DNA from 4 places in the Dechloromonas sp. ARDL1 genome. Region 3 is predicted to be linked to each of the others. Evidence: predicted binding sites of a transcription regulator. Region 3 holds the regulator's gene; each other region holds the start of a gene.
What was found. The regulator FNR, encoded in region 3, switches genes on or off when oxygen is low (the NO sensors DNR and NnrR bind a similar motif). The targets are predictions, from matches to a motif close to TTGANCTAGNTCAA.
Positions count from the first base shown of each region.

Region 1 (7,936 bases), 2.2 Mb from region 3:
GCCTGACCCGCTGATAGCGCTGCAAGAAGCGCATCTCGCCAATATCCTGCCATGGTTGCGCAGCCGAAAGCAGGGAGGCCAGCGCGCTCGCATCCTGAAAACCGAGATTTATCCCATGCCCCGAAAGCGGATGAATGCCGTGCGCCGCATCACCAACCAAAGCCAGGCGCGGCGCCACCGTCTGCGGAACCCGCATCAAGCGCAAAGGAAAGGCGGCAGGCAACGTCAACAACTGCAAATCTCCGAGAGTTCGCCCCCCCGCCTCGGCAACGCGCTCGCAGAAGCGATTTGACTCAAGGGAACACAACTCGTCAGCATGGGCATCTGGGGTAGACCAGACAATCGACATTCGGTTTCCCGGCAGCGGCAAATAAGCCAATACGCCATCATCCCTGAACCATTGATAGGCGCAGTTCCGATGCGGTTTCTCTATCGCGAAATTTGCAACCACGCCCTTTTCGCCATACGGCGTATTGACCGCCTGCAGCCCGGCTGACTGCCGCACCCATGAATCGCGACCGTCGGCACCAACCAACAAGGGGGCTGCAAGTAGGGTTCCATCGCTCAGTCTCAATACGGCGGCATCATGGCGAAATTCGATTGCCTCGGAGCGAACCGGGCAGAAAAGCGCAAGATTGCCCTGCCGCTTGGCGCTCTCCCAGAACTCGCAGGCCATCAGCGAAGATTCCAGAATACTACCCAGTTCGGGCACACCGGTTTCGTACGCTGAAAACCCTAGCCTTCCGCCACTGTCGCCGAAAATCTCCATCGTCCGAATAGGTGCAATGCGCGCAGTGTCTAGATGGCGCCAGGCACCTATGCGGCTCAAAAAATCGATATTCGTCGGACTAATCGCGTATATGCGGGCATCCCAGCCCTCCACGCGTGTCGGCCGCTGATTCTCCACCAGCGCAATGCGTAACCGGGTATCACGCAGCGCAAGAGCCAAGCTCGCGCCGGCAAGGCCGCCGCCCACAATGATCAAATCGAACTGCTGCATAACGGCGATTATGCCGGTTCAGGAGAATGAGACAAGCGGATCAGGCTGGATTGCTGCCGCCACCGCCGGATTGCGGTTTATTTTGACGCGGACGACGGTTGTTATTGCTGCGTGGCCGATGCTTTTTTTGCTGCTGACCACCGCCGCCCCCAGCTCCTTGCTTGCCATGCTGTGCGTTGCCACGCCCCTGCGTGCCACCACCATGCTGCTCGCTGCCTGAGATACGGTTACCCGGGGCAAGCTGGATTTCCAGCTCGATGATTTCATCCCACTGCTCATCGGTACGGTCGCGCTCGGGAACCGATAGCAACTCGCGAAGGCGACGCCGTGAATCAATCTGCGGAGTTACCGCAGGCTGGTTCTCGGGAGGATTTTCAGGGATATTTTCAGAATTGGAATCGTTCATTGGAAACTAAAAAGCGGAGCTCACCGATGGTGAACCCCGCATTCGAAAAACGCCGAGATTACTTTTTCTTGGCAGCGGTTTTTTTGGCGGCAACAGAAGCCTTGAAAGCCGTACCAGCCGTGAATTTCGGCACTGTGGTAGCGGGAATCTTGAGCGTGGCGCCGGTTTTCGGGTTCTTGCCGGTGCGCGCTGCGCGCTTTGCGGACTTGAAGGTTCCGAAACCCACGAGCGTAACAGATTCGCCCTTGGATACGGTCTTGACCACTGCGCCGATGATGGCGGACAACGCCTTGTCAGCAGCAGCCTTGGTGATACCAGCTTCTTTTGCAGCAACTTCGACCAGCTCGGATTTATTCATCTAAGTGCCTCCTGTTACCTACTAACGTTTAAGAAAACTGGCCGTCTTGACGGCAGCACGGTAAAAGTAGCACACCTTTTTGAATAAGTGTTGTCCCAGTGCGGGTTTATGGCGGTTTCGACGTGAATTTTTGTAATTTGGACACGTCATATCGCCCCTTCGGAAACAAGAACCCCGGCTTGAGACCGGGGCTCCTTTATGCCTTTGCAGTGAAGCTTACTTTTTCTCGGAAGCCTCCTCAGCCGCCTTCGGCTTTTCGCCGTGCGAAATCTCCAGCGCACCTTCGTTTTGCTTGCCAATATGCTGGTCGATCTGTGGCAACTGGTGAGCAATACCCTTGTGGCAATCGATACAGGTCTTGCCTTCGTCAAATGCTTTCGGGTGCATGCGGGCTGGACGATCGCCCTGCTCCATATAGTCCATATAGGAATAGTTGTGGCAGTTGCGGCACTCGCGGGAATCACTGGCCTTCATGCGATCCCATTCATGCTGCGCCAGCTCATGACGCTTCTTGTTGAACTTCTCCGGTGTGTCGATGGTTCCGAGGATCTTGTGCAGAACTTCGTTGGAAGCCTGGATCTTGCGGATCATCTTCGGCCCCCATTCCTTGGGCACGTGGCAATCCGGGCAAGTCGCACGCACGCCGGTCCGGTTGGTGTAGTGAACGGTGTTCTGATATTCGCGGAACACGTTCTCCTCCATTTCGTGGCAGGAGATGCAGAAAGACTCCTTGTTGGTTGCCTCCAGCGCCCAGTTGAAGCCGCCCCAGAAGACAATGCCGGCGACGAAGATCAGCAGGACCGTCACCAAGCCGATGCGCTTGACCCAGGCGGGCATGTATTTTTCGAGACTCATCATTCCCCCTTCTTGGCGGCTGGTGTATAGGTGTTCTCGACCAGCGGCTTGGCGTCGAACTGCGGCACGTGACACTGCATGCAGAAATAGCGGCGCGGCGAGATGTTCTTCAACTTGTTATCCTCGCGATCGAGGTAGTGCGACTTGGCGACCTTGGTGGCACCGGTTTCCTCAGCGCGTTCCTTTGAGTGGCAGTCCATGCACTTGTTGAAGTTCTGGGTAATGTTATAACCCTTAACGCTGTGCGGGATCAGCGGTGGCTGCTTCTGGAAGTTGCGCTGGATATTGGACTGATCTCGCTCTGGCTTGAACATGTTGACCTTCGAGTTACCCTCGATCGTCACACCGCCAATTTCGTTGACCAATTCCTGCGCACTGGCCATGCCGATGCCGCCCAAGGCGATGCCGGCAGCCAGCGCCAGCGTGGTAATCAATTTCATCTTTTCACCTCCGAGTGGCGACCGGCAGATGCCGCCGGTCGCTGTTCGTTATTGTCGTTGCGGATATCAGGCCTTGGTCACCTTGACCGCGCACTTCTTGTAGTCCGTTTCCTTGGAAATCGGGCAAGTCGCATCCAGCGTCAACTTGTTGACCAGACGACCGGCATCGAAGAACGGGATGAAGACCAAGCCACGCGGCGGTTTGTTGCGACCGCGCGTTTCGACCCGCATTGTCACTTCGCCGCGGCGAGAGGCAATCTTGACCTCCATGCCGCGCTGCAGACCGCGGTCGCGGGCGTCGTCGGGGTGCATGAAGACCACTGCATCGGGGAAGGACTTGTAGAGTTCCGGGACGCGACGGGTCATCGAACCGGTATGCCAGTGCTCCAGCACGCGACCGGTGGACAGCCACAGGTTGTACTCGGCATCCGGCATTTCCGGGGGATCCTGATACGGCAGGGCAAAGATGATCGCCTTACCGTCCTTGTGGCCGTAGAACTTGACGCCCTCGCCCTTCTTGACATACGGGTCGTAACCCTCGCGGAAGCGCCACAGGGTTTCCTTGCCCTCGACGACCGGCCAGCGCAGGCCACGAGCCTTGTGGTAGGTGTCGAACGGCGCCAGATCGTGACCATGGCCGCGACCGAAAGCCGCATATTCCTCGAACAGGCCTTTCTGGACATAGAAGCCGAAGTGCTTCGATTCGTCGTTGTCGAAGCCTGCCTGCGTGTCCTTGGCCGGGAACTTGTTGACCGTCCCGTTGGCGAACAGGGCATCGAACAGGGTCTTGCCCTTGAGCTTGGGCGCCTTGGCGAGCAGTTCGGCCGGCCAGACCTCTTCCATCTTGAAGCGCTTGGCGAATTCCATGACCTGCCACAAATCAGAACGGGCTTCGCCCGGCGCCTTGACCTGCTGGCGCCACATTTGGGTGCGGCGCTCGGCATTGCCGTAGGCACCTTCCTTCTCGACCCACATGGCGGTCGGCAGGATGAGGTCGGCCGCCATCGCCGAGACGGTCGGGTAGGGGTCGGAAACGACGATGAAATTGTCCGGATTGCGCCAACCCGGATACAGCTCCTGGTTGATGTTCGGACCAGCCTGCATGTTGTTGTTGCACTGCTGCCAGTAGAAATTGACCTTGCCGTCCTTCAGCGCACGAGCCATGGCCACGGCGTGCAGGCCGATCTTGTCGGGGATGGTCCCGTCCGGCAGTTGCCAGAGTTCCTCGGTATGCTTGCGGTGCTCCGGGTTGGTAACCACCATGTCGGCCGGCAGACGGTGGGCAAAAGTACCCACTTCGCGCGCCGTGCCGCAGGCGGATGGCTGACCGGTCAACGAGAACGGGCTGTTGCCCGGCTCGGAAATCTTGCCGACCAGCAGGTGCACGTTGTAGATCATGTTATTGACCCAGGTGCCGCGCGTGTGCTGGTTGAAGCCCATGGTCCAGAAGGAGACGCACTTGACCTTCGGGTCGGCATAGAGCTCGGCCATGGCGATCAGGTCCTTGGCCGGCACGCCCGAAATCTTGGCGACCTTGTCGGCCGGATAATCCGCGACATACTTCTTGAAGTCGTCGAAGGTCATGTCGTCGGCCTTGCCCGGATTGCCCTTCGGCTTGCCATCTTCACCCGGATAACCGTTGTTGGTGGCCTTCTTTTCCAGATCGTGGTTCGGGCGCAGACCGAAACCGATGTCGGTTTCGCCCTTCTTGAACTTGACGTGCTTACTGACGAAATCCTGGTTCACCTTGCCGGTCGAGATGATGTGGTGGCAGATGAAGTTGAGAATGGCCAGATCGGTATTCGGCTTGAATACCATCGGAATGTCGGCCAACTCGAAGGAACGATGCTCGAAGGTAGACAGCACGCCAACCTTGACGTTCTTGTTGGAGAGCTTGCGGTCGGTGATGCGCGTCCACAGGATCGGATGCATCTCGGCCATGTTCGAGCCCCACAGGAAGAAGGCGTCGCCATGCTCGATGTCATCGTAGCAGCCCATCGGCTCGTCGATGCCGAAAGTGCGCATGAAGCCCGCAACGGCGGAAGCCATGCAGTGACGGGCATTGGGGTCGAGGTTGTTAGAGCGGAAACCAGCCTTCCACAGCTTGGCGGCGGCATAGCCTTCCCACACGGTCCATTGGCCGGAACCGAACATGGCGATACCGTTCGGCCCCTTGGCCTTGAGTGTCGCCTTGCACTTCTCTTCCATGATGTCGAAGGCCTGCTTCCAGGAGATCGGCTTGAAGTCGCCATTCTTGTCGAACTTGCCCTCCTTCATGCGCAGCATTGGCGTCTTCACGCGGTCGGCGCCGTACATGATCTTGGACAGGAAATAGCCCTTGATACAGTTTAGGCCACGGTTGACCGGTGCATCCGGATCGCCCTGGGTGGCCACCACGCGGCCGTCCTGGGTGCCCACCAATACGCCGCAGCCGGTGCCACAGAAGCGGCATGCTGCCTTGTCCCAGCGGATATCGTCCTTGCCCTGCGCCAGCACCGTTCCCGGAGCGGCCATCCCGGCTGCCGACATGGCCGCCGCGGCCGCGTTGGCCTTGATGAAATCGCGTCGATTGAGTTTCACGCCTGTACCTCCTCGGTTTCTACTGATTCGTCGTCGCTGTACTGATAAACCATGGCCACCGATGCGACGCCGGGAACACCATGCAGGGCTACATATTTATTGGCAGCCGATTCCAGATCGTTGTCTTCGAGCACGACGACCATTTTTCCGTCCGGAGATTCGGCATGAATTTCCAGCCCCGAAAGCGCCAGCAATGCTTTGCGCGCCTCCTCCAAACGGGCTGGTGCGATGTGCAGAATGGCACTGGAAATATTCATGTTGAACAAGCTCCTGAAATGCAAACGGCAGCATCCGCTGCCACGGGGCGTAATCTCTCCGAATAGTAGGGCTATTCACTTGATTTGAGTCAATTCCACCCGGACGACAGATTCAAACTAGTACTAACGCCGAAAAAATACTAGTTCTTTAGAACTAAATTATCCAAAAGACCATTGTGCCCCAGACGATTCTCAACCGCTATCACCAGCATTGAAGCAATCAATTGGATCAATGCAAAAGACTTACCTAAGATTCGTCCTGTCCCAAACGTAACAACGTACCCAACCCAAGCAAGGAGAAACGCAATGTCGCTCATCAACACTCAGGTTCAACCGTTCAAGGCCCAGGCTTTCCACAACGGCAAGTTCATCGAAGTCACCGACGCCAGCCTGAAGGGCAAGTGGTCGGTCATGATCTTCATGCCGGCTGCCTTCACCTTCAACTGCCCGACCGAAATCGAGGATGCCGCCAACAACTACGCCGAATTCCAGAAGGCCGGTGCCGAGGTGTACATCGTCACCACCGACACCCACTTCTCGCACAAGGTCTGGCACGAAACCTCGCCGGCCGTCGGCAAGGCCCAGTTCCCGCTGGTCGGCGACCCGACGCATGCCCTGACCAACGCTTTCGGCGTCCACATCCCGGAAGAAGGCCTGGCCCTGCGCGGCACCTTCGTAATCAATCCGGACGGCGTCATCAAGACCGTTGAAATCCACTCCAACGAAATCGCCCGTGACGTGTCCGAAACGCTGCGCAAGCTGAAGGCCGCCCAATACACCGCCAGCCACCCGAACGAAGTGTGCCCGGCCAAGTGGAAAGAAGGCGAAAAGACCCTGGCTCCGTCGCTGGACCTGGTCGGCAAGATCTAAGCCCCAACCGCCAACAGAGAATCATATAAAAGAGAAACCCGCCGTCATCCCGGCGGCGGGATTTCAGCGCAATGCCTCGCTCAGCGGGCCATTGCAGTGAAATTCAGAAAGGGAGATACCCCATGCTCGACGCCAACATCAAGGCCCAGTTGTCGGCCTACCTCGAAAAGCTGCAACGCCCGATCGAACTCGTCGCCTCCTTCGACGACAGCGCCAAGGCCATGGAAATGCGTGACCTGCTGATCGACATCGCCAACCTCTCCGCCAAGGTCAGCCTGCGCGAAAACGGTAACGCCGCCCGCCGCCCCTCCTTCGCCATCGGCCTGCCGGGCGAGGCGCCGCGCATCCATTTTGCCGGCATCCCGATGGGCCATGAATTCACCTCGCTCGTCCTTGCGCTGCTGCAGACCGGCGGCCATCCGCCCAAGGTCGAGCAGTCGGTCATTGACCAGATCAAGGCCTTGCCTGGCGGCTTCGATTTCGAAACCTACATCTCGCTGTCCTGCCATAACTGCCCGGATGTCGTTCAGGCGCTCAACCTGATGGCCGTGCTCAACCCCGGGATTACCAGCACGATGATCGACGGCGCGATGTTCCAGGACGAAGTAAACGCCCGCCAGATCATGGCCGTGCCGACCACCTACCTGAACGGTGCCGAATTCGGCGCCGGGCGCATGCTGATCGAAGAAATCCTCGCCAAGGTCGACACCGGTGCCGCTGCCCGTGCAGCGGAAGAACTCGGCAAGAAGGATGCCTTCGATGTCCTCGTCGTCGGTGGTGGACCTGCTGGTGCGGCGGCGGCCATCTACGCTGCCCGCAAGGGCATCCGGACTGGCATCGTCGCCGAGCGCTTCGGTGGCCAGGTCATGGACACGCTGGGCATCGAGAATTTCATTTCGGTCAGCCACACCGAAGGTCCCAAGCTGGTCGCCGCGCTGGAACAGCACGTCAAGGACTATGAAGTCGACGTCATGAACCTGCAGCGTGCCGCCAAACTTACCCCGGGCGAACTGATCGAGGTGGAACTGGAAAATGGCGCCACGCTGAAGAGCAAGTCCGTCATCCTCGCCACCGGCGCCCGCTGGCGCGAGATGAACGTACCCGGCGAAAAGGAATACAAGGCCAAGGGCGTCTGCTTCTGCCCGCACTGCGACGGCCCGCTGTTCAAGG
Region 1 is NZ_CP168939.1:4,486,223-4,494,158, reverse strand. It holds gene AB6Q56_RS22150 (UbiH/UbiF family hydroxylase) at 1-1,000, opposite strand, end outside; gene AB6Q56_RS22145 (hypothetical protein) at 1,041-1,406, opposite strand; gene AB6Q56_RS22140 (HU family DNA-binding protein) at 1,465-1,764, opposite strand; gene AB6Q56_RS22135 (NapC/NirT family cytochrome c) at 1,981-2,622, opposite strand; gene AB6Q56_RS22130 (nitrate reductase cytochrome c-type subunit) at 2,619-3,059, opposite strand; gene napA (nitrate reductase catalytic subunit NapA) at 3,126-5,639, opposite strand; gene AB6Q56_RS22120 (chaperone NapD) at 5,636-5,896, opposite strand; gene ahpC (alkyl hydroperoxide reductase subunit C) at 6,203-6,766, shown strand; gene ahpF (alkyl hydroperoxide reductase subunit F) at 6,889-7,936, shown strand, end outside.
Region 1: a site for FNR is predicted at 5,976-5,989, ahead of AB6Q56_RS22120 (chaperone NapD). Genes of this name have one in related genera too.

Region 2 (7,936 bases), 2.1 Mb from region 3:
CTTGCGGCGGCGCGACGGCAGGAAGCCGCCGAGGTCCATGCGGCGTTGGCGCATGTACTGGTATTCCGGCGAATCTTCGGCGAACTTCAGGTAGGGCAGTTCCTCCAGCTTGTCGTCCGGAATCGGCAGGCTGAAACGGTCGCGGAAGCGGGCGATCTGCTCCTTGTCCATCTTCTTCTGCTGGTGGGAAATGTTCATGGCCTCGCCGGCTTGGCCCATGCCGAAGCCCTTGATGGTCTTGGCCAGGATCAGGGTCGGGGCGCCCTTGTGGGTGACGGCGGCGTTGTAGGCGGCGAAGATCTTGAAGATGTCGTGGCCGCCACGGTTCAGGTTCCAGACGTCATCGTCGGTCCAGTCGGCGACCAGTGCCTTCAGTTCCGGCGTATTGAAGAAATGCTCGCGGACGTAGGCGCCATTCTTGGCCTTGAAGGTCTGGTACTCGCCGTCGCACAGTTCCATCATGCGCTTCTTCAGGATGCCGGTCTTGTCGCGGGCAAACAGGGCATCCCAGTGGGTGCCCCAGATCAGCTTGATGACGTTCCAGCCGGCACCGCGGAATTCGGATTCGAGTTCCTGGATGATCTTGCCGTTGCCGCGCACCGGGCCGTCCAGACGCTGCAGGTTGCAGTTGATGACGAAAATCAGGTTGTCCAGCTTTTCGCGACCGGCCATGCCGATGGCGCCGAGCGATTCGACCTCGTCGGTCTCGCCGTCGCCGAGGAAGGCCCAGACCTTGCGCTTTTCCGCCTTGGCGGCATCGATCAGGCCGCGCGAGGCCAGGTACTTCATGAAGCGGGCCTGGTAGATCGCCTGGATCGGGCCGAGGCCCATGGAAACAGTCGGGAACTGCCAGAAATCCGGCATCAGCCACGGGTGCGGGTAGGACGAAATGCCGGTACCGCCGGTTTCCTGGCGGAAGCTGTCCATCTGCTCCTCGGTGAAACGGCCGAGCATGAAGGCGCGCGAATAGACGCCCGGGACCGAGTGGCCCTGGAAGAAGATCAGGTCGCCGTCATGGTCGGCGGACGGGGCGTGCCAGAAATGCGAGAAGCCGACGTCGTAGAGGGCGGCGGCGGATGCGAAGGAGGCGATGTGGCCGCCGACGTTGGTGTCCTTGTTGGCGCGGACGACCATGGCCATCGCGTTCCAGCGGATGTACGAGTGAATCTTGATTTCCATGTCGGCATTGCCCGGGTACTTGGGCTGCTGCTCGGCAGGGATGGTGTTGATGTATTCGGTATTGGCCGAGTAGGGAATATCGACGCCGTTCAGGCGGGCCTGGCCGATGACTTTCTCGATCAGGTAATGCGCGCGGGTCGGACCTTCGACGTTGATGACGCCTTCGAGGGCATCAATCCATTCTTTTGTTTCCTGCGGATCGAGGTCGGCAGGATCAGGCAGTGCATTCGGCTGGTTGGCCATGTTTGTCTCCACGGTTGGTGTTCATTCTGTTTTGCCTGTGTCTAGCAAAACAACTTTACTCCTTGCGGACCGGTTCGCGAGTCCGTACTTTCCCTAATGCGTGTTTCGTATTGTAAAAACAAAATTCGCATCGTGCAATAAAGGCGGGCGCGTTTTTTAGCCGTTTTGGGTTAGGGAAAATACGTAGGACGGAAGGCTCGCGAGGAGCTTTCCGCGTATTTCAGTTGCGACCGAGCGGGGTTAGAGGGTGGCCCAGCGGGCCACGGTGTTGCCGAAGAAGGCGGTGATGACCAGGGCGATCGGCGCGAGGGCGATGAAGACCTGCAGCACGCGGGCAATGAAGGGGTGGGCGACGTGCGATTCGATGAAATAACGGGCGACGACGGCCCCCTTGATCCACATGATGGCGGCAACGACCAGCGGCAGCCAGGACAGCTCGCGGAACCATTCGCCGAGACCGAGACTGGCCAGGGTCAGGGCGATCAGCGCCAGCCAGGCGCCGGTGAGCAGGGCGAAGTGGTCTTTGGCGGGCATGTTCAGGCGAGAACGTAGAAGAAGGGAAAGATGACCAGCCAGATGATGTCGGTGGCGTGCCAATAGCTGGCCAGGGCCTCCAGCCCGACGTAGTCGTCGGCCGTGTAGCCGTGGAAGAGCAGGCGGGCCAGCACCCACAGGATGCCGAGGATGCCCCAGGTGGCATGGACCAGGTGGTTGAAGGTCAGGTAGTAATAGACGGTGAAGAAGATGCCCGATTCGCCGTTGATGCCATGGGCCAGGTTCCAGCTGATTTCCAGGATTTTCACGACGGGGTAGCCGAGGGCGATCACCAGCCCGGCGATCAGCCAGATCACGGCGCTGCGGTGCTTGTTTTGGCGTATGGCGTTGACCGAGCAGGCGATGCAATAGCTGCTGGTGATCATCAGCAGGGTGATACCGGTGCCGGCCAGGATGTTCAGGCGCTGGGCGCCCTCGTGGAAGGCTTCGGGAAAATGGGCGCGGGCGATGAAATACACCGCGAACAGCACGGCGAACTCGACGAATTCGCAGGTGATGCCGACCCAGATGCCCTTGTTGCCGGGGATGCGCCGGCCGGCGGTTTCTGACGGGGTGAGTTCGAGCGTGGCGGTGTTCATGGCGGTGCGGTTGAGGTGATGTCGCCATTGTTCCGCTCATGCCGGTGCCGGGCATTGATGTCCATCAATGGTGTTCTTGTCATGACACCGAATGAAAAGGTTGTTTGCCTTGCGTTGTATCAAATCGGTGTGGATAGGCCTTCCTATAATCATGGGTTTTCGAATTGATTTCCGAGGAGTCGATATGGCGGCAGTCATGCCCGCGCCGGCAGCCAGCCGGATTCTGATGTCCGGCAACGAAGCGGTCGCCCGCGCCGTGTGGGAGGCCGGCGTCAAGGTCGCCGCCGCCTATCCCGGCACGCCGTCGACCGAAATGCTCGAGGTCATCTCGACCTATCCGGATATCTACGCCGAATGGTCGGTCAATGAAAAGGTGTCGCTGGAGGTCGCCATTGGTGCCGCCTATGCCGGGTCGCGGGCCTTCTGCTGCATGAAGCATGTGGGCATGAACGTCGCCTCCGATGCGTTGATGACGCTGACCCTGACCGGCGTGGATGGCGGCCTGGTCATCGCCATCGCCGATGACGTCGGCCTGTCGTCGTCGCAGAACGAACAGGATTCCCGCTACTGGGGCCGCTTCGCGCATGTGCCGGTGTTCGAGCCGGCCGATTCGCAGGAGGCCTACGACATGACGCTGGCTGCCTACGCATTGTCCGAGAAATACCAGGTACCGGTCATCCTGCGCATGACGACCCGCATCAACCACGTCAAGGCGCTGGTCACCGTGGGCGAGCGCCAGGCGCATGTCGGTGCCGGCTTCAAGAAGGATCCCTCGCGTTACGTCATGGTGCCGGGCAATGCCGGCAAGCGCATTCCGCTGATGTTCAAGCGCGATGGTGCCTTGCGCGCCGAGGCCGAGCAGTCGCCGCTCAATTTCATCGAAGCCGGAAGCGACCGCCGCGTCGGGTTCATCGCCTCGGGGCCGGCCTACATGCATGTTCGCGAGTCCTTCCCGAATGCGCCGGTCCTCAAGCTCGGCTTCTCCTGTCCGCTGCCGCTTGAAAAATGCCGCGAACTGGCGGCGATGGTCGATCAGGTCGTCGTTGTCGAGGAAGTCGAACCGCTGGTCGAAACCGAACTGAAGGCACAGGGCATCCCGGTTGTCGGCAAGGACATCCTGCCGCTGCAGGGCGAATTGGCGCCGCCGGTGCTCAAGCCGGCCATTGCCCGCCTGCTCGGCGAGCCGGTCGACGCGTCGGCCATCACCATTCGTCCCGCCCAGATCTTCCCGAGGCCGCCGACGATGTGCGTGGCCTGTCCGCACCTTGGTGTCTATTACACGCTGTCCCAGGTACGCAACCTCAATATTTCCGGCGACATCGGCTGCTATACGCTGGGCGCCGGCCACCCGTGGCAGGCGATGGATACCTGCGTGTCGATGGGGGCCTCGATGGGCATCGCCCTCGGCATGGACAAGGGGCGTGGCGAAGCCGACAAGGACAAGCGCATCGTTGCCGTCATCGGTGACTCGACCTTCCTGCACATGGGCATGCAAGGCCTGCTCGACATGGTTTACAACAAGGCCAACGTCACGGTCATGCTGCTCGACAATCGCGCCGTCGGCATGACCGGCGGGCAGGACAATCCGGGCAATGGCCGCGACATCTACGGTGAGGATGCGCCGCGCATCGACTTCGCCAAGTTGTGCGAAGCGCTGGGCGTCAAGAAGGAGCGCATCCACGTCGTCAATCCCTACGAGTTGCCGACCCTGTTCAAGACGGTGCGCGACGAGGTCAAGATTCCCGAAGTATCGGTCATCATCACCGACCAGCCGTGCGTGCTGATCAAGGACTACCACAAGCTCAAGCCCTACGAAGTGCATGAGGACAAGTGCACGGGTTGCGGCAACTGTCTCGACGTCGGCTGTCCGGCCATCCATGTCACCCGGCGCGGCAAGGAAGTGAAGGCTTCCGGACGCGAGGTCGATCTGGCCTTCGTGCGTATCGAGTCGTCGGTGTGCACCGGTTGCGGCCTGTGCCTGCAGCCCTGTGCGCCCAAGGCAATCCAGCATTACGCGCCGGTATCGCCCATTACCCTGGTCAAGAAAGGATGTTCGGCATGAGCGGCACGACCAATATTCTCGTCGTTGGCATTGGTGGTCAGGGCGTCATGACGGCGACCGAAATTCTCGCCGAGGCGGCCATTGCGCTCGGTCACGATGCGAAGAAGACCGAAGTCGCCGGCATGGCGCAGCGCGGCGGCGTGGTTTCGTCGCACCTGCGTTTCGGCCCGCGTGTCCTGTCGCCGCAGATCGCCCCGGGGGAGGCCGATGTGCTGCTCGCCTTCGAGGCGGCCGAAGGTTTGCGCTGGATGCACATGCTGCGCCCGGGAGCGGCGGCGTTGGTCAACGACTCGCGTTTCGTGCCGCCGGTGGTCGAGCTGGGCCTGTATGACTACCCGGCCGACCCGGTCGGCCAGATGAAGGCGGCTGGCACCAAGGTCGTCGCCTTCGATGCGACGACCATCGCCCAGGAGCTGGGCGATATTCGCCTCGGCAATACCGTCATGCTGGGGGCGATTGCCGACCAGTTGCCGTTCTCGGCCGACATTCTGCTCGAATGCGTACTCAAGCGTTTCCAGCGCAAGGGCGAGAAGGTGGTGGCGTTGAACCGGCAGGCGTTCGCGGCCGGCCGCGCGGCAGTTGGCACTGCCGAAGCAGCCGCCGCCTGATTCTGGTAAAATTCGCGCCAAATCAAGGGGAAAGGCAGCCGCCTTTCCCGTTTTCTTTTTGTTGGATGCGACGATGACGGCACAAATTATCGACGGCAAGGCGCTGGCTGAAGAGCTGCGCCAAAGCTTCAAGGCCCGCGTGGAAACCCTGACCGCCAAGGGACACAAGCCTGGCCTGGTGGTCATTCTGGTCGGCGAAGACCCGGCCTCCCAGGTTTACGTGAAGAACAAGGTCAATGGCTGTCTGGCCATCGGCATGCATTCCGAAAAGATTGTCTATGACCGCGATGTCGACCAGCAGGTCGTGCTCGACAAGATCGCCGAGTTGAACGCCGATCCGGCCATCCACGGCATTCTGGTGCAACTGCCGCTGCCCAAGCATTTTGACGAAGAGAAGGTGCTTGAAGCCATTTCCGCCGAGAAGGACGTCGATGGTTTCCATGCCGAAAACGTCGGCGCCCTGTCGCAAGGCGCACCGCGTTTCATCCCGTGCACCCCGTACGGCGTCATGAAGATGTTCGAGAAGGGCGGCGTCGACCTGACCGGCAAGGAAGCCGTGGTCATCGGCCGCTCCAACATCGTCGGCAAGCCGATGGCGATGCTGTTGATCAACGCCGGCGCCACCGTTACCGTCTGCCATTCCAAGACCCGTGATTTGAACTTCCATACGAAGCGCGCCGACATCGTCGTCGCTGCCGTCGGCAAGCCGAAGTTCGTCAAGGGCGACATGATCAAGCCGGGCGCCGTGGTCATCGACGTCGGCATCAACCGTCTGCCGGACGGCAAGCTGTGCGGCGATGTTGATTACGAAGACTGCCTCCAGGTTGCCGGCCAGATCACGCCGGTCCCGGGCGGCGTTGGTCCGATGACCATCACCATGTTGCTGGCCAATACCATCGAGGCCGCTGAACGCAAGGCAGGAATCCGCTAAATGAACGCAGTTCACCAACCCGTCGTCGGCGTCGTCATGGGCTCCGACTCCGACTGGCCGACCATGCAGGCCGCTGCCGTGATCCTCAAGGAATTCGGCGTTCCCTTCGAAGCACGTGTCGTTTCCGCACATCGCACCCCGGACCTGCTGTTCGATTACGCCGCGATGGCTGGCGAGCGCGGCATCAAGGCAATCATTGCCGGTGCCGGCGGCGCCGCCCACCTGCCGGGCATGCTGGCCGCCAAGACCACGGTGCCGGTGCTGGGCGTGCCGGTCCAGTCGAAAGCGCTGTCCGGCGTCGATTCGCTGCACTCCATCGTGCAGATGCCGAAGGGCATTCCGGTCGCCACTTTCGCCATCGGCGAGGCCGGCGCCGCCAATGCCGCGCTCTTCGCTGTCGCCATGCTGGCCAACGACAATCCGGCGCTGAACGCGAAGCTGCAGGCATTCCGCCAGGCACAGACCGAGAAGGTGCTGGCCATGAAGCTGCCGGAAGTATGATCGGGTCGCAAATTGCGGTCACTATTTATTGCGCTGCGCCGATGAGGTCTCTGTCTTGAGCAATGCCATGATTCTCCCGCCCGCCACGCTGGGCATGCTCGGTGGCGGCCAGCTCGGCCGCTTCTTCGTTTCTGCCGCCCACGAAATGGGCTATCAGGTCTGGGTTCTCGATCCGGACAAGAACAGCCCGGCCGGCCGGATCGCCGAGCGCCATTTCTGCGTCGATTACGACGACTACGCAGCGCTGGACGAATTCGCCAACGGCTGCGCGGCAATCACCACCGAATTCGAGAACGTTCCCGCCGATACGCTGGACTACCTCGCCAAGTTCGTGCCGGTGCGTCCGCACGCGGCAGCCGTCGCCGTCTGCCAGAACCGCATTGCCGAAAAGTCCTTCCTGCGCGACAACGGCTTTCCGCACGGCCCCTTCGCCGCGATCAATTGCGAAGACGACATCCGCAACGCCGACACGTCGCTGTACCCGGCCATCCTGAAAGTGGCCCGCTTCGGCTACGACGGCAAGGGGCAGGCGACGGTGAACAGTCGTGAAGAAGCGTTGATCGCCTTCGGTCATTTCAAAGGCGAGCATTGCGTGCTCGAACAGCGCCTGACGCTCGACTACGAAGTGTCGGTCGTGCTGGCCCGCGACGAAAACGGCAAAGTCGCCTGCTTCCCGACCGGCGAGAACCAGCATACCAAGGGCATCCTCGATGTCTCCATCGTGCCGGCGCGGACCACCGGCTGCGTCAAGAGCGACGCCGAGGACATCGCTGCCCGTATCGCCGAAAAGCTCGGCTACATCGGCACCATGGCCGTTGAGTTCTTCGTCAGCCGCGGCCAGCTGATCGTCAACGAAATGGCGCCGCGCCCGCACAACAGCGGCCACGCCACCATTGATGCCTGTGTCACCAGCCAGTTCGAACAGCAGGTGCGCGCCTTGTGCGGCCTGCCGCTGGGCGAAGCACGGGCGCACTCGGCGTCGGTGATGGTCAATCTGCTCGGCGACTTGTGGTACGACGGTGAGTCCTACCGCGAACCGGATTGGGCGAAGCTCTATGCCATCCCCAACCTGAAGCTGCACCTCTACGGCAAGCACCACGCTCGCCCGGGGCGCAAGATGGGGCACTTTACAGTCATCGGTGACAATGCCGAGCAGGTGCAGAAGGCGGCCTTGGCTGCTCGCGCCGCTATCGGTATCAAGGACTGATGACGCCGTCAGACGCCGATTACCAGCACGCCGTCGACCTGCTGCTTGGCGGCGAACTGGTCGGCTTGCCGA
Region 2 is NZ_CP168939.1:4,298,264-4,306,199, forward strand. It holds gene aceE (pyruvate dehydrogenase (acetyl-transferring), homodimeric type) at 1-1,422, opposite strand, end outside; gene AB6Q56_RS21270 (hypothetical protein) at 1,663-1,956, opposite strand; gene AB6Q56_RS21275 (cytochrome c oxidase subunit 3 family protein) at 1,959-2,555, opposite strand; gene AB6Q56_RS21280 (thiamine pyrophosphate-dependent enzyme) at 2,740-4,617, shown strand; gene AB6Q56_RS21285 (indolepyruvate oxidoreductase subunit beta) at 4,614-5,225, shown strand; gene folD (bifunctional methylenetetrahydrofolate dehydrogenase/methenyltetrahydrofolate cyclohydrolase FolD) at 5,299-6,156, shown strand; gene purE (5-(carboxyamino)imidazole ribonucleotide mutase) at 6,157-6,657, shown strand; gene AB6Q56_RS21300 (5-(carboxyamino)imidazole ribonucleotide synthase) at 6,725-7,864, shown strand; gene AB6Q56_RS21305 (L-threonylcarbamoyladenylate synthase) at 7,864-7,936, shown strand, end outside.
Region 2: a site for FNR is predicted at 2,610-2,623, ahead of AB6Q56_RS21275 (cytochrome c oxidase subunit 3 family protein). Genes of this name have one in related genera too.

Region 3 (7,936 bases):
CCGGTGGCGTCATCCAGATGTTCACGCCGGATGGCAAGGGCGCGCCGAGCGTCGAGGGTAGCTTTGCGGCGGGCAGTTATGGCACCTGGAAGACCAATCTGAGCGCCCAGGGCGAGGTCGGCGGTCTGGGTTATGTGATCGACGCCTCGCGCTTTGTCACCGACGGCTATCGCGACCACAGTGCCGCCGAACGCGACCAGACGCTGGTCAAACTGACCTACCGGCCGAGCCAGGACGGCAAGCTGACCTTCATCGTCAACACTTTTCGGCAGGATGCCCAGGACCCGCAGGGGCTGCAGTGGTCGGAATTCAAGGCCAACCCGCGCGGTCTGGCCTGGGATGCGGCGCGTAACAACTATCCGGCACTGGCCTACGACACCCGCAAGAGCATCGATCATGCACAAGGCGGTTTGACTTACGAGCATCGCTTCGGCGACCACAGTATCCAGGTATCCACCTACGCCGGCCAGCGTTCGACGACGCAGTACCAGTCCATTCCGGTGGGAACCCAGACGTCGTCAGCCCGGCAGTCCGGCGGGGTGATCGATTTCGACCGCGAATTCGCCGGTTTGTCCGGCCGGTGGACCGGGCTTTTCGGCTTGGCCGGCGGTCGCCTGACGACGACGCTTGGGTTTGACTACGAACAGGCCACCGACGACCGGCAGGGTTACGAGAATTTTGTCGGCAGCGGCACGCCCGCCAATTGCATCGCCAACATCTGCGGCGTCACCGGCCGCCTGCGCCGCAATGAGGAGGATCGCGTCGCCACCTTCGATCAGTATGCTCAGGCCGAGTGGCAAGGAGAGCGCTGGGTGTTCAGTGGCGGCCTGCGTCACAGCCGGATCGCCTTCCGGGTCGATGACCGTTATCGCAGCGGCGTCAATGGCGACGACAGCGGTCGTGTCAGCTACGACAAAACGACGCCGACCGTCGCGGCCATGTATCGGGTCACCGATACGCTCAATGTCTATGCCAGTGCCGCGCGCGGCTTCGAGGCGCCGACCTTTAACGAGATGTTCTATTCCAGCGGCGGCGGCTCCTTCAATTTCTCGCTCAAGCCGGCGACCAGCACACATTACGAAGTCGGCCTCAAGGCCATGCTCGGTACGAGCAGCCGCCTCGATGTGGCGCTGTTCGATATCAAGACGCAGGATGAACTGGTTGTCCTTTCCAGTACCGGTGGCCGAACGGCCTACCAGAATGCCGGCAAGACCGAGAGGCAAGGTATGGAGGTGGCGCTCGACAGTCGCTGGGGCGACGGGGGGAGCAGTCGCCTGGCTTGCACTTTCCTTGATGCGCGCTATGCCGACAGTTTTTTGAACGCCGGCGGCATCGTCCCGGCCGGCAGCAAGCTGCCCGGCATCGCCGCCCACAATCTGTTCGGCGAACTGGCTTGGCGGCACAAGCCAAGCGGGTTCCACGCTGCTGTGGAGGGCGTTGTCCGCGACAAGGTGTACGTCGAGGACAGCAACTTGCGCCAGGCGGCGCCAGGCTACGCTATCGCCAACCTGCGCGTCGGTGTTGATCGCAAATACGGCCCCTTGAGCTTGCGCGGCTTTGTCCGGCTCGACAACGTTTTTGACCGCCAGTACGTCGGATCGGTCATTGTCGGCGACAGCAACAACCGTTTCTACGAGTCGGCGCCGGGCCGCAACTGGCTAGCCGGCGTGAGCGCCCGTTACGCATTCTGAGTTCTCTCCTTTCCCAATTTGCCCGGCCGCGTGCCGGGTTTTTTGTTTGTTGTCGGGGTGTTGATTTTTGGGGCAGAAGATCGTGCGTTGTCCAATAAATGAGCATCCAGTTGTGCAGCATTTGATGTTCGAGCGATTCGCCTTCTCTCAATTAAATCCAATCAAATCAAATGCATTGATTTGATGTGGAGGGTTTCGTCTTGAGCTGGCACGCGCTTCGCAAAGGGTAGGCGTCCTTGTTGCCACTGATTCGGCACTGGGGGAAGCCGCCGTGCCCGAGGGGGGTGGGCGTATTTCTGTACACACATCTGGAGACAATTCATGCAGAAAAAAATTATTGCCCTGGCTATCGCCGCCGCAACCTCAGGCGCCGCCTTTGCTCAATCCAACGTGACCATCTATGGCAATATCGACATGGGGTGGCTGACTACCAGCGGCACCAACGGCGCCGTGCCGGCCGGTGGTGCCGTGGGTACCGCCAACCAGGCCCGCAATTTTACCGGGCAAGCCGCATCGTTCAGCCACTTGGGCTTCAAGGGGGTTGAAGACCTCGGCAATGGCCTCAAGGCGCTGTTCGACATCCAATACCGCTTTAACCCGGACGCCGGCAGTGGCCTGAACCAGGCTGGTCGCTCCTATGTCGGTCTGACAGGGGGATTTGGTACAGCCGTTGCCGGTTATCTTGATGGCCTGCGCTATGGGATCTATGGCAAGTACAACCCATTTACCAATTATTCGATCGGCAATTTTGCCTCGATGACTACCCAGTATGATCGCGCAGCCAACGCGATTGCCTATATCTCTCCTGCCTGGAAAGGCTTTACGTTGATTTTGGCGACCGCCACCAACACTCAAGGCAATGAGGGTAGTTTGAAAGGTATTCATACCAACGGTGTTAATGCCATAACGGGTAGCAGCAACGCTGACGACCGCCTGTTCTCGGTCAATCTCGTCTATACGAACGGCCCGTTGAACGTCGATCTGGATTACGAAACCACCAAGGCTGCCGGTCTGTCGGATAGCCGTTTGTACGTGGCGACTGGTGGTGTTTCCTACGATTTCGGCGTGGTCAAGATCGGCGGCGTCTACGATGTGATCAAGGGGCAACAGAACTCTTTGATTGGCGGCAACATCGATCTCGACGGTGCCACCGCTGGTTTGCAGAATCTGGGCGGATTGGCGGCCGGTCAAGAATACGATCGCCGCAATTGGTTTGTCGGGGCTACCGTGCCGTTCGGAAAGGCCAAAGTTTTGGCCAGCTACGGCCAAGTTAAAGACAAAACCTTGAGCGACGCCGATGCCAGCAAGTGGGCAATCGGTGCTCGTTATGCTTTGTCGAAGCGTACCGAGTTGTATGCCGACTACGCCCATATCAAGAACGAGCGCAACGCTTCTTTTACCATCAATCCGATGGGTAACTCGGCAGGCCTTTCCGGTAACGGTGTCAACGGCTTTGCCATGGGTATCAAGCACGCGTTCTAAGTTTAGCTGGATCGGGGGGCGCTGCTTCAGCTATCCCTCGTCCGGGAGCGACTCTTGCGTCAGATGTCATTTCTGCATCTGTTTGGGGTGCCGTCAGCGGTACCCCGTTTTTTTGCTTGCCTCCTCATGCTCTGGGTGTCGCAGGGGCAGCAGGCTTGGGCTGAGGGTGATATCCGGACCTATCCTGTTCCTGATGGGGGGTATGAGGCCGCGCGCGATGCCTTGATCGAAGTGATTGAGGCAGAAGGACTGGTTGTCGGTGCTGTGTTTCCGTTCAATCAGATGCTGCAACGCACGGGGGGCAAGGGAGGCGTGTCTCCGTTCGAGAGCGCCGAAATCGTACAGTTTTGCAGTAGTGCGCTTGCCTGGGAATTGGTGCTGGAAGCAGTTGAGCACCTTGCTGTGTGCCCGCTGTCGATTGCTGTTTATCGTAAAGCCGCGAGCAGGGATGTCATGTTGGCTTATCGTTTTCCCGGCGATGCAACGCTTGGTCGTCGAAAGGCTGTCGAACTGCTACGGCGGATTGCTGTTCGGGCTGTGGAATTGGCTCGTTTGCGCTGGTGAGATTTGCCTGAGTGTCAGCGCTGGTGATTCATCAAGGCCTTGAGGCCGTTGACGTTCAGTATCCGGATGTGTTTCTGCTGGACTGCGATGTGGCCATCTTCCTGGAATTTGGAGAAGGCACGGGACACCGTTTCCAGTTTCAGGCCGAGGTAGGAGCCGATTTCCTCGCGCGTCATGCGCAGGTAGAACTCGGCATGCGAGAAGCCGCGGGACGTGAAGCGCTGCGACAGGTTGAGCAGGAAGGCGGCCAGGCGCTCTTCGGCGCGCATGGTCCCGAGGAGCATCATGACGCCATGGTCGCGGACGATCTCGCGGCTCATGACCTTGTGGAAGTGATGCTGCAGGGTATGGATTTCCCGGGACAGGACTTCCAGTCGGGAGAAGGGGATGGCGCAGATCTCGCTATCTTCAAGCGCGATGGCGTTGCAGGTGTGGTGTTCGGTGCTGATGCCGTCTAGTCCGAGCAGTTCCCCCGCCATCTGGAAGCCGGTCACCTGGTCGCGGCCATCCTCGAGTAGCACGTCGGTCTTGAAGAAGCCGCTGCGGATGGCGTAGATGGCGTCGAAAGCCTCGCCGGCACGGTACAGGTGGTCGCCGCGTTTGACACGGCGCCGGGTCGATACCAAGTCGTCCAGTCGCTCCAACTCTTCAAGGCTGAGCCCGAGCGGCAGGCACAGTTCGCGGAGGTTGCAGTTCGAGCAGGCTGTCTTGATGACGGACAACGAAACTTCCTGATTCAGCGGGCGTGTTTGGGGCATTGGCAACCTGCGTTGGCTTGATCCATGTCAACCACGATATGATGCCCTCCGAACATAATCCGAGCAATACTTCGTGGCTTGTCTAATGAATTTCGCAACTGAAAATCTCGTCTTCGATCCGCAGATCATTCGCCGTTTTGACGTCAACGGCCCTCGGTATACGTCCTATCCGACTGCCGACCGCTTCGTTGAAGCATTCGATGCGGAGGCAGCCAATCTATGGCTGGGCAAGCGCAATATCGGCGGAATCAGCAGACCGCTCTCATTATACTTCCACATCCCCTTCTGTAACACTATTTGCTATTACTGCGCCTGTAACAAGATCATCACCAAGGATCATGGGCGCAGCGCCAAGTATCTGAAATATCTGGCGAAAGAGCTTGATATGCAGGCTGCGGCCCTGGAAGGGCGCGACGGTGAGCATGAGGTGATCCAGCTGCATTGGGGTGGCGGTACGCCGACATTCCTGTCACATTCTGAAATGCGTCAGCTGATGGGTGAGACCCGCAAGCATTTCAAGTTGCTCGACGGCGGCGAGTATTCCATCGAGGTTGACCCGCGCAAGGTCGATTACGAGACCGTCGCGCTGCTTGGCGAACTCGGCTTCAACCGCATGAGCGTCGGCGTTCAGGATTTCGACGAAAAGGTGCAGGTTGCCGTCAATCGCGTGCAGAGCGAGGAGGAAACCGCACTGGTCATCAACGCGGCCCGTGCCAACGGTTTCAAGTCGGTTTCCATCGACCTGATCTACGGTCTTCCGTACCAGACGGTGATGGGCTTCAATCGTACCCTCGAACGTGTGCTGGCCATGGATCCGGATCGTCTGTCGATCTACAATTATGCGCACATGCCGAGCCTGTTCAAGCCGCAGCGCCGGATCAACGAAACCGATCTGCCGTCGGCCGACACCAAGATGCAGATTCTGGCGTTGGCCATCAAGAAGTTGACCGAGGCCGGTTATGTCTATATCGGCATGGACCATTTTGCCAAGCCGGACGACGAACTGGCCGTTGCCCAGCGTCAGGGGCGCCTGCACCGCAACTTCCAGGGCTATTCGACCTATGCCGATTGCGACATGCTGTCCTTCGGTATCTCGTCGATCAGCAAGGTCGGGCCGAGCTACTACCAGAACGTCAAGACCGCCGACGAGTATTACGATCGCATTGATGCCGGCGTGCTGCCGGTGTTCCGTGGTATCGAGCTGACCGCCGACGACATCCTGCGCCGTTCGATCATCCAGGCCCTGATGTGCCATTTCGAACTCTCCATCGAAAGCATTGAAAGTGCCCACCTGATCGACTTCCGCAAGTATTTCGCGGCCGAACTGGAAGACATGAAGGAAATGGAGCGTGCCGGCCTGCTCAAGGTCGAGCGTGAATGGATTTCCGTGTTGCCGCCGGGGCGCATGCTGGTCCGCGTGATCTCCATGGTCTTCGACCGTTACCTCCGCGAGGGGCGGCAGCGGGCGAATTACTCCAAGGTGATCTGATCGCCTGACACGACACGAACGGGCAGGTTAAACTGCCCGTTTTGCTTTTTGGCCCTGTCGTTCAATGCCCGATACCGGTTTTCTTGCCCTGTTCCTCGTCGGTTTGCTTGGCGGTACACACTGCGTAGGCATGTGCGGCGGCATCGTCGGCGCCATGTCTATGGGCGGCAAGGCCGGGTGGGGGATGCATTTCGCCTACAACGGCGGGCGCATTCTCTCCTACGTCGCCGCAGGCGCCATCGCTGGTGCGCTCGGTGCGGCCAGCCTGGGACTCGAGGGGCAGGTGCCGGCCCGCATGGTTCTTTATTTCATCGCCAACTTGATGCTGGTTGCGCTCGGGCTTTATTTGCTTGGCATTACCAGTGCGCTGGCTTTCACCGAACGGGCCGGGCAAGGTTTGTGGCGTCGCTTGCAGCCGTTGACCCGGCGTTTTCTGCCCGTCCGCGGCGTCGCTCAGGCTTTTCCGCTCGGCCTGCTGTGGGGTTGGCTGCCTTGTGGCCTGGTTTATAGCGCCCTGGCGACAGCGCTGGCCGCAGGGTCGGCAGGGCGGGGAGCGGCCGCGATGCTGGCCTTCGGGCTGGGTACCCTGCCCAATCTGTTGCTTGCAGGCCTGTTGCTGGCGCGACTGAACGAATTCGTCAAGCGTCCGGCTGTACGTACCATCTCCGGACTGTTGGTGCTAGGCTTCGGGATATACGGATTCTTCGGCCTGATGCGCTTGTCGGGCTGGATTTAAGATAGGTCTCGCCATGAAAATCTTGTTGCCGGCGGATGGTTCGCCTTGTTCGCTGCGTGCCGTCGACCAGTTGATCGCGACAGTCGCCTGCTTGCGCGACGTGCCGGAAATTCACTTGTTGCACGTTCATTTGCCAATTCCCATCGGCCGCGTTCAGGCGCATGTCGGCAAGGAGACGCTGCACGCCTATTATCTGGAAGAGAGCCAGGAGCAGTTGCTGGCTGCGCAGCAGAAGCTCGATGCGGCCGGGCGCTTTCACACCACACATATCCACGTCGGTCAGCCGCCCGAGGTTATTTGCAAGATGGCCGGTGAGCTTGGCTGCGATCTGATCGTGATGGGAACCCATGGGCGCAATCCACTTGCCGGCCTGCTCATGGGGTCGGTGGCGACGCGCGTGCTGCAGCACGCGCCTTGCCCCGTCTTGCTGGTCAAATGAGCGATAACGAATCGGCTCGGGTCGTCGAATTTTCCATCGGCGGCATGACCTGTGCTGCCTGTTCTGCCCGTCTGGAAAAGGTGTTGAATCGCCAGGCCGGCATGCAGGCGTCGGTTAATCTGGCCGCTGAGCGGGCCCGGGTGCGGCTCTCGGGGGCTGCCGACGAGACGGCTGTGGTCGCCGCGGTGGGCAAGGCCGGTTTTGTGGCCCAAGTCGTCGACGCCCGTACGCGCGAGCGAGAAAAAGCGGACAAGCTGCATAGCTATCGACATGATCTCAGGCGCTTCTGGATTGCCGTGCTGCTGACTGTGCCATTGGCCGGGCAGATGTTGTTCATGTTCGGCGAACAGGGTCACGAGCGTGAATTGCCTCGCTGGCTACAGCTGCTGCTGGCGACCCCGGTGCAGTTCTGGATCGGCTGGCGCTTCTACGAAGGAGCCTATAAGGCTCTGCGCGGCGGCGGTGCAAACATGGATGTGCTGGTCGCGCTGGGCACCACCATGGCTTGGGGGCTTTCAGCCGTGGTAACGATTTTTGAGCTACCGCAGCATGTCTATTTCGAAGGCGGAGCAGCGGTGATTACGCTGGTTCTGCTGGGTAAGCTGCTCGAAGCGCGGGCCAGGGCGCGGACCTCCGAGGCTATCGAGTCATTGATCCTGCTACAGCCGAAGACCGCGCGAGTCGAACGAGACGGGCGGTGGGTGGAGGTGGCAGTCGATACATTGATGCCGGGCGATATTTTCCAGGTCCGGCCCGGTGAGAGCGTTCCGGTCGATG
Region 3 is NZ_CP168939.1:2,194,192-2,202,127, reverse strand. It holds gene AB6Q56_RS10820 (TonB-dependent receptor family protein) at 1-1,691, shown strand, start outside; gene AB6Q56_RS10815 (porin) at 2,013-3,173, shown strand; gene AB6Q56_RS10810 (hypothetical protein) at 3,228-3,737, shown strand; gene fnr (fumarate/nitrate reduction transcriptional regulator Fnr) at 3,752-4,495, opposite strand; gene hemN (oxygen-independent coproporphyrinogen III oxidase) at 4,581-5,984, shown strand; gene AB6Q56_RS10795 (sulfite exporter TauE/SafE family protein) at 6,049-6,720, shown strand; gene AB6Q56_RS10790 (universal stress protein) at 6,734-7,159, shown strand; gene AB6Q56_RS10785 (heavy metal translocating P-type ATPase) at 7,156-7,936, shown strand, end outside.

Region 4 (7,936 bases), 1.7 Mb from region 3:
GCTTCTCCTTCGGCGCCTATTGCCAGAGCCGGGTCGCCAAACGCCTCAAGGAAGCCGGCCACCCGGCCCAGCGCCTGGTGCTGGTCGGCACGGCGGCTGGCTACGTGGAAAGCACCCGCCACTACGACACCGAGGCCGTGCCGCACGACACCATCGTCATCCACGGCTCCGACGATACGCTGGTCCCCTTGAGCAACGTCTTCGAATGGGCCTTGCCGCTGGATCTGCCGGTAGTCGTGGTGCCCGGCGCCGATCACTTCTTCCACCGCCGCCTGCACGTTATCCGCGACATCATCACCCAAGCGTGGCGACACTAGACGTCCGCGACCTGCGCAAGGCCTACGGCGATCAGGAGGTGGTCGCCGGCCTCTCCTTCGCCGTCGATGCCGGAACCTGCTTCGGCCTGCTTGGCCCGAACGGCGCTGGCAAGACCACCACGCTACGCCTCTGTCTTGGTCTGACCGCCCCCGCCGGCGGCAGCATCGCCCTGAATGGCTACCCGATCCCCGCCCAAGCGCAGCAGGCGAGGGCACGGGTCGGTGTCGTACCGCAATTCGACAACCTCGACCCCGATTTCAGCTGCGCCGAGAACCTGCTCGTCTTCGGTCGCTACTTTGGCATGAAGGATGCGGATATCCGCAGCCGTATTCCGCAACTGCTCGAGTTCGCCGGCCTCGGCAACAAGGCCGACGCCCGCATCGCCACACTCTCCGGCGGCATGAAACGGCGGCTGACCCTGGCTCGGGCACTGGTCAACGACCCCGATATCGTCTTTCTCGACGAACCGACCACCGGTCTCGACCCGCAGGCCCGCCACCTGATCTGGGACCGCTTGAAACAGCTCAAGTCCGCCGGCAAGACGCTGATCCTGACCACCCATTTCATGGACGAAGCCGAGCGCCTGTGCGACTCACTGATTGTCATCGACCATGGCCGCAAGATCGCCGAAGGTAGTCCGCGCACCCTGATCGCCGAACACATCGAGCCGCAGGTCGTCGAAGTCTTCGACGAAGCGCGCGGCCAGTTGCCGCCCTTCGTCGAGCGCCATCGTGGTCTGTGCGAACGAGTCGAAACCAGCGGCGAAACCGCCTTCTTCTACTGCCGCGATCCGCGCCCCTTGCTTGCCCAACTGGCCGAGGTCGACGGCCTGCGCTACGTACACCGCGCCTCCAACCTCGAAGACGTCTTCATCAAATTGACCGGCCGCGAGTTGCGCGACTGAGCACCAAGCAAAATTAGAATAGAAGACTTATCGAATATTGATGAATATCAATATTCGAGCATCAGGGAGGCCTAATATTCCTTCAAGGATCCGTCGTCTGCGGGGCGAGCGGATTCCTGAGCCCACCGGCTCTTAACAGGGGGAATCATGAAACTGATCAAGCAAGCACTGGTCGTGATCGCCGCTCTGGCGCTCACGGGACCGGCCATGTCCAGCAATGACCCGGCCGCATCGCAACCAACACCCTAGTTGCTCAAGTCGACCGCCGACCACAGCAAGTTCAAGGAGCTCCAGCAGGGGTTTTCCTCGGGCCCGGAAGTCACCAAGACCTGCCTGGGCTGCCACACCGAAGCCGCCAAGCAGATACACCTGACCCAGCACTGGAAGTGGGAGTACCGCAATCCGGACACCCAGCAGTTGCTCGGCAAGAAGCACGTGGTGAACAATTTCTGCACCTCGGTGACCTCGAATTACAAGGCCTGTGCCAGTTGCCACATCGGCTACAACACCGACGGACCGAAATTCGACCTGACCTCGGAAAGCAATGTCGACTGTCTGGTCTGCCATGACCAGACCGGCAAGTACAAGAAACCCTCCGGCTTCGCCGGCAACCCGGTGACCAAGGACACCGAGTTCCCGCCCGGATCCGGCAAGATCGTCCGCGGCATCAACCTGAGCGAAATCGCGCAGAAGGTCGGCCCGACCAAGCGGTCGACCTGCGGCGCCTGCCACTTCTACGGTGGCGGCGGCGACGGCGTCAAGCACGGCGACCTCGACAGCTCTCTGGAAAAGCCGGAAAAGGCGCTCGACGTGCACATGGCGGCAGATGGCCTTAACTTCACCTGCGCCACCTGCCACATGACCAAGGGCCACCAGGTTCCGGGCAGCCGCTATGCGCCGACCGCCCAGGACAAGGAGGGCGCCCACATGCGCGGCAAGGCCGACGGCAGCAATCCGACAACCTGCCAAGCCTGCCACGGCCAGACACCGCACAAGAAAACGGCGAAGCTGAACGACCACACCGACAAGCTGGCCTGCCAGACCTGTCACATCCCGGCCTTCGCCCGTGGCGACCTGCCGACCAAGATGTCCTGGGACTGGTCCACCGCCGGCAAGCGCGACAAGAACGGCAAGCCGCTGGTCATCAAGAACGACGAAGGCCACGACATCTACCTCGGCATCAAGGGCGACTTCGTCTATGAAGACAACGTCAAGCCCGAGTACTACTGGTTCAACGGCACCGTCAAATACACCCTGGCCGACGACAAGATCGACAAGGCCAACCAGCCGGTGTGGATCAGCAAGTTCGAAGGCAGCGCCAGCGACGGCAAGTCGATGATCTGGCCGGTGAAGCTCTTCCGCGGCAAGCAGCCCTTCGATGCCGAGAACAAGACGCTGACCATCAACCATTTGGCCGGCCAGGACGACGATGCCTATTGGAAGAACATGAACTGGGACCGTGCCATCGCCGCCGGCATGGCCGCCGCCGGCAAGCCGTATTCGGGCAAGTACGACTTCATCGAAACCGCTGCGATGTGGCCGATCACCCACATGGTCGCACCGAAGGACAAGGCCGTCGGTTGTGCCGAATGCCATACCAGCAACGGTCGCCTGGAAAAGGTGGACGGCATCTACATCCCGGGCCGCAGCCGCGACCACCTCGGCCTGCTCGACACCGCCGGCTGGGCACTGGTCGGACTGACCGTTCTGGGCGTAGCCGGACATGGCATCGGCCGCATCGCCGCGTCGAAGAAGCAATAAGGGGAACAACATGGCACGCGTATACGTATTCAAGCGTTTCGAACGCTTCTGGCACTGGGCTCAAGCCGCCCTGATCATCACCATGCTGCTCACCGGCTTCGAGGTGCATGGCAGCTACCAGCTGTTCGGCTGGGAAAAGGCCGCCGAAACCCATACCACGGCTGCCTGGCTGCTCATGGGCCTGTGGGTCTTCGCCATCTTCTGGCATTTCACTACCGGCGAATGGCGCCAGTACATCCCCACCACGAACAAGATGCTCGATGTCGCGTTGTTCTACGCCTTCGGGATCTTCAAGGGCGAGCATCACCCCTACCTGAAGACAAAAAACCGCAAGCACAACCCCTTGCAGCGAGTCGCCTACCTCGGCGTCAAGCTGTTCATCAACCCGCTGATCTGGATCACCGGATTGTTCTATCTGTTCTACAACCAGCTCGGCGCCGCCGGTTTCGACGGGCTGAGCCTGGGCGCCATCGCCCTGGCGCACACCTTCGCCGCCTTCCTGCTGCTGCTCTTCCTGATCGTCCACGTCTATCTGGGCACCGCCGGTCACACGCCGACCGCCCACTTCAAGGCCATGGTCACCGGCTGGGACGACGATGTCCACGAAGAAACCCAGCCCGCCAAGGCGCAATAAGAACTCGTTTCAGGGAGATCACCCATCATGACTCACGCAAAAACCACACGCCGCCTACTCGCCACGCTGGTTGCCGGCCTGTTCATTCCGCTGGGCGCCCAAGCCACCGATGCTGAACTGCTCAAAAAGGTCGAGGCAATGGCCAAGGAAATCGAGACCCTCAGGGCACTGGTCCAGGCCAACCAGGAAACCAGCAAGCAGGCTGCCGCGGCAGTCAGCGACATCAAGGAAAAGGTGCAGAAGAATGAGGACAGGGCGCTCGACAAGTGGCTGACGGTCGGCGGCGACTATCAGTTCCGCGTCGACAGCCTACGCGGAGAAACCAAGCCCTTCACCGATGTCCAGGGTACCTTCCAGGCCGCCCAAACCTCGGCGATGAGTAGCGGCGTACCGCCGCTGGGAACGCTGATGGGCTTCTCGCAGAACATGGCTGCCGTTCAGACTTACCAGCAGGCGCGGGCCTTCATGAGCAACCCGGGCAACCAGGCCATCATGGGCGGCCTGAACAATTTCGCCGCCTCCGTTCCCGCCTACAAGCCTGAGAACGCCACGCTGTACACCAATCGCTTCGGACTCGACCTGAACGCCAAGGCAACACAGGACGTCTCGGTCACCGCCCGCCTGCTGATGTACAAGACCTTCGGCGCCAACGACGACAGCGCCATCACCAACGGCGGCGCAACGCCCTTCTTCGCCGACCGGGTGGGGGTCTTCGACGGCACGCTCGGCCACATCCCGTCGAGCAGCTATCTCAATGTCGACCGTGTCTATGCGACGTGGAACAACATTGCCGATCAGGATATCTGGTTCTCCGTCGGACGCCGCCCGTCCACCCACGGCGCACCGAGCAACCTGCGCAGCAACACCCCGCGTCCGGGTACTGGCGGCACGCCCGCCCTGCTGGTCGATTACGCCTTCGACGGCATGACCGTCGGCTGGGCACCGGACATCGATGCGCTCCCCGGCGCCTACGCCAAGCTCTGCTATGGCCGGGGCTACGAGGCCGGCTTCAGTAGAGCGCTCACCAACTCGCTGGAAGATACCGATATGATCGGCATCTCGCTGGTTCCCATCGACACCGATGCGCTGCGCGTCTGGGCCCAGTACAACCGCGGCATGAACATCTTCGACGCGCCGAAGATGGCCAACACCTACTTCGGCACGACGATGCCCAAGACCAATCTGGGCGATATCGACTGGTACGGCCTCGGCGCCATGGGCACGATCAAGCGTGTCGGGCCGGGCGAACTGAACTGGTTTGCCGATGTTGGCCTGAGCATCACCCACCCGAACGACAAGGTGTCGTCGCAGTTCGGCTTCCAAGGCCTGATGACCGGCGCTTTCTTCAATCCGGAAGCACCGACCAGCAAGACCGGCAACGCTCTCTACCTCGGCTTGCGCTATGACCTGCCGTCGAAGACCAAGCTCGGTTTCGAATACAACCATGGCTCGAAGAACTGGATCACCTTCGCCCCGGCCTCTGGCGATTCGTGGACCTCCAAGGTCGGTACCCGCGGCAACGTCTATGAGATCTACGCCATCCAGGAGCTCGACAGCAAGCCGATCTCTTCGCGCTTCGCCAAGTCCTTTTTCCGCCTCGGCTTCCAGTACTACGACTTCCAATACACCGGCAGCAACAACTGGGTCGGCGCCCCGGTCCGCCTTTCCGACGTCAACGGCAACATGATGACCACCGCGCCGCTATCCAAGGCCTACAACGCCTATGCCACCTTCGAAGTGAAATTCTGACATCTCGCCAAACAGGAGCACACCATGCGCACCCAATTCACTCAACTGCTTGTTTCCCTGGCCCTGGCCGCCACCGCACTGACCGTTTCCCCGCCAGCCCTGGCCGACGACGTGAAGATGGTCGGTGTCGTGACCAAGATCAAGATGGCGGGCGACGGCAAGTCTGCCCAGGCCACCCTGAAGGACGTCAAGTCGGGCGAATCCGTCACCATCAACATCACCGATGACGAAACGCTCGACAAGTTCAAGGACAAGCGCATCCAGGACGGCGACGAAATCCGCGCCAAGTTCGACAACAACGGCAACAAGAGTAAGTCGTTCAAGAAAACAGCCGGCTGCTAAGGCCTCATCCCGCTATCGCCGCCGAGCGTGGCCAGACACTACGCTCATCGGCGGCATATGCCGTCCCGCTCCCCAACGGAGGCCGGACGGATTGGCGTGCCTGCATTTTCGTGGGGCAATGACCAAGCAAGACCCTGTTGCGTGTATGACCAACGGCATATAATCGCAGGCTCATGACCTTGACCGAGCCACGCGTGGAAGAACGCCAGAACAAGCCGGCCGCCGATGCCGTCGAATCCCGGATGAAGATCGAACTTCGGGATATCGGCATTCCGCCACGTCCACTCATCCTGACCCAGATCGAACAGGAGACGGCCAAGGACGACCCCGATTTCATCTACCTGGCCAAGCTCCTCGGTCAGGATGTCGCGCTGTCGGCCGGTGTGATCAAGATCGCCAATTCGCCATTTTTCTCTTTCGGCAAAAAGGTACCCACCGTCCAGGAAGCCCTGCTCGTCCTCGGATTGAAACAGGTGCTGAGAACCATTGCCGGCTTGTCCCTGCAGCAGGTGTTCAAACACGTTCCGAACATGGACCGCTTCTGGGATGCCTCGGCAACGACAGCCAACGTCTCGGCCATGCTGGTCAGACAAATTGGCAACGGGATCGGCATACGCCCCGAAGATGCCCATACCTTCGCGCTATTCCGCGACTGCGGCATCCCGATGCTGATGATCCCTTTCCCGGAATACCGCGACATCCTGATCAAGGCCAATCACGAGGAAACGGCGAGTTTCACCGCTGTCGAGGAAGAAGCCATCGGTCTCAACCATGCCGCGCTCGGCGCCCAACTCGCCGAAGACTGGTTGCTGCCCGAGGAAACCTGCCAGGCCATCCGCCATCACCATGACCGCAGCGCCCTCGAAGGTGAATTGGCGCTGACCGAGCGTACCCGCCACCTGATCGCGGTTGCCCAGCTGGCCGAATACCTGATCCAGCAAAAGACGTCCCAGTCGCAGACCTGCGAATGGGTGAAGCTGGGCGATGCCTGCCTCCACTGCCTGAATCTGGGGCAGGAACAACTGCCCGAACTGGCCCGCACCTGCGTACCGGAAGCAGCCGGCTGAAAGGCGCTTGCCGGCAGCCATCCCGGCGCTGTCACAAAGCATTACGCGCGGCGGGGCATTGCGCCTCTAGAATGGCACTTCCTCTTGTTGCCTGTTTGCTACCCATTACCGAATAGCCAAGCAAACCCGATGCACGCCACCTTGCCCGCCCATCGCCCAAGCCTGACCGGCTTCCTGCCGGTGTGGCAACGCAATTTCCTCGTCTGGCGCAAGCTGGCGCTGCCGTCGATTCTTGGCAACCTGGCCGATCCGCTGATCTACATGCTTGGCCTGGGCTACGGCCTGGGTGCCATGCTGCCGACGATCGAGGGGCAACCCTACGTCGCCTTCCTGGCCGCCGGCACCGTTTGCGCCTCGACCATGAATGCCGCCACCTTCGAAGCCCTGTATTCGGCGTTTTCCCGAATGCACGTGCAAAAGACCTGGGACGCCATTCTCAACACGCCGCTCGGCCTCGCCGACGTGGTCGCCGGCGAACTGTTCTGGGCGGCAACCAAATCGCTGTTCTCCGGCGCCGCCATCCTCGTCGTCATCACCGCCATGGGGCTTACCAACGGCCCGCTGATGCTGTGGGCACTGCCGGCCATCGTCCTCACCGGCCTCGCCTTCGCTGCGCTGGGCCTGATCTGGAACGCACTGGCGCCGAGCTACGACTTTTTCATGTACTACTTCACGCTGTTCATCACCCCGATGACACTGATTTCCGGCGTTTTCTTCCCGACTGACCAGCTCCCCGCCTGGCTGGCCGCCATCGGCGGCTGGCTGCCGCTGGCCCAGGGGGTGGCGCTGGTTCGTCCGCTGCTCGCCGGCCAGGTACCCGCCGATGCCCTGATCCACGTCATGGCGCTCGTCGCGACTGCGGCGGTAGCCTTCGCCATCGCCCTGCATCTGACCCGCCGCCGACTCCTCAAATAGAATTTCCCCATGGAAACACTGACCGTCATCACCAACTGCCCCGACGAGGAAACCGCCAACGCCATCGCGCTGGCCATCGTCGAGGAAAAGCTCGCCGCCTGCGTGAATATCCTGCCGCGCGTGCAATCCATCTACCGCTGGCAGGGCAGCGTCGAGTCGGCGGCCGAGATTCCGCTGCTGATCAAGACGACCGCCGACAACTACCCGGCCCTCGAAGCCCGGATCACGACCCTGCATCCCTACGAT
Region 4 is NZ_CP168939.1:3,870,082-3,878,017, reverse strand. It holds gene AB6Q56_RS19180 (alpha/beta hydrolase) at 1-317, shown strand, start outside; gene AB6Q56_RS19175 (ATP-binding cassette domain-containing protein) at 305-1,222, shown strand; gene AB6Q56_RS19170 (tetrathionate reductase family octaheme c-type cytochrome) at 1,472-2,983, shown strand; gene AB6Q56_RS19165 (cytochrome b/b6 domain-containing protein) at 2,994-3,617, shown strand; gene AB6Q56_RS19160 (DUF3373 domain-containing protein) at 3,645-5,366, shown strand; gene AB6Q56_RS19155 (hypothetical protein) at 5,391-5,708, shown strand; gene AB6Q56_RS19150 (HDOD domain-containing protein) at 5,888-6,775, shown strand; gene AB6Q56_RS19145 (ABC transporter permease) at 6,905-7,690, shown strand; gene cutA (divalent-cation tolerance protein CutA) at 7,700-7,936, shown strand, end outside.
Region 4: a site for FNR is predicted at 1,260-1,273, ahead of AB6Q56_RS19170 (tetrathionate reductase family octaheme c-type cytochrome). Genes of this name have one in related genera too.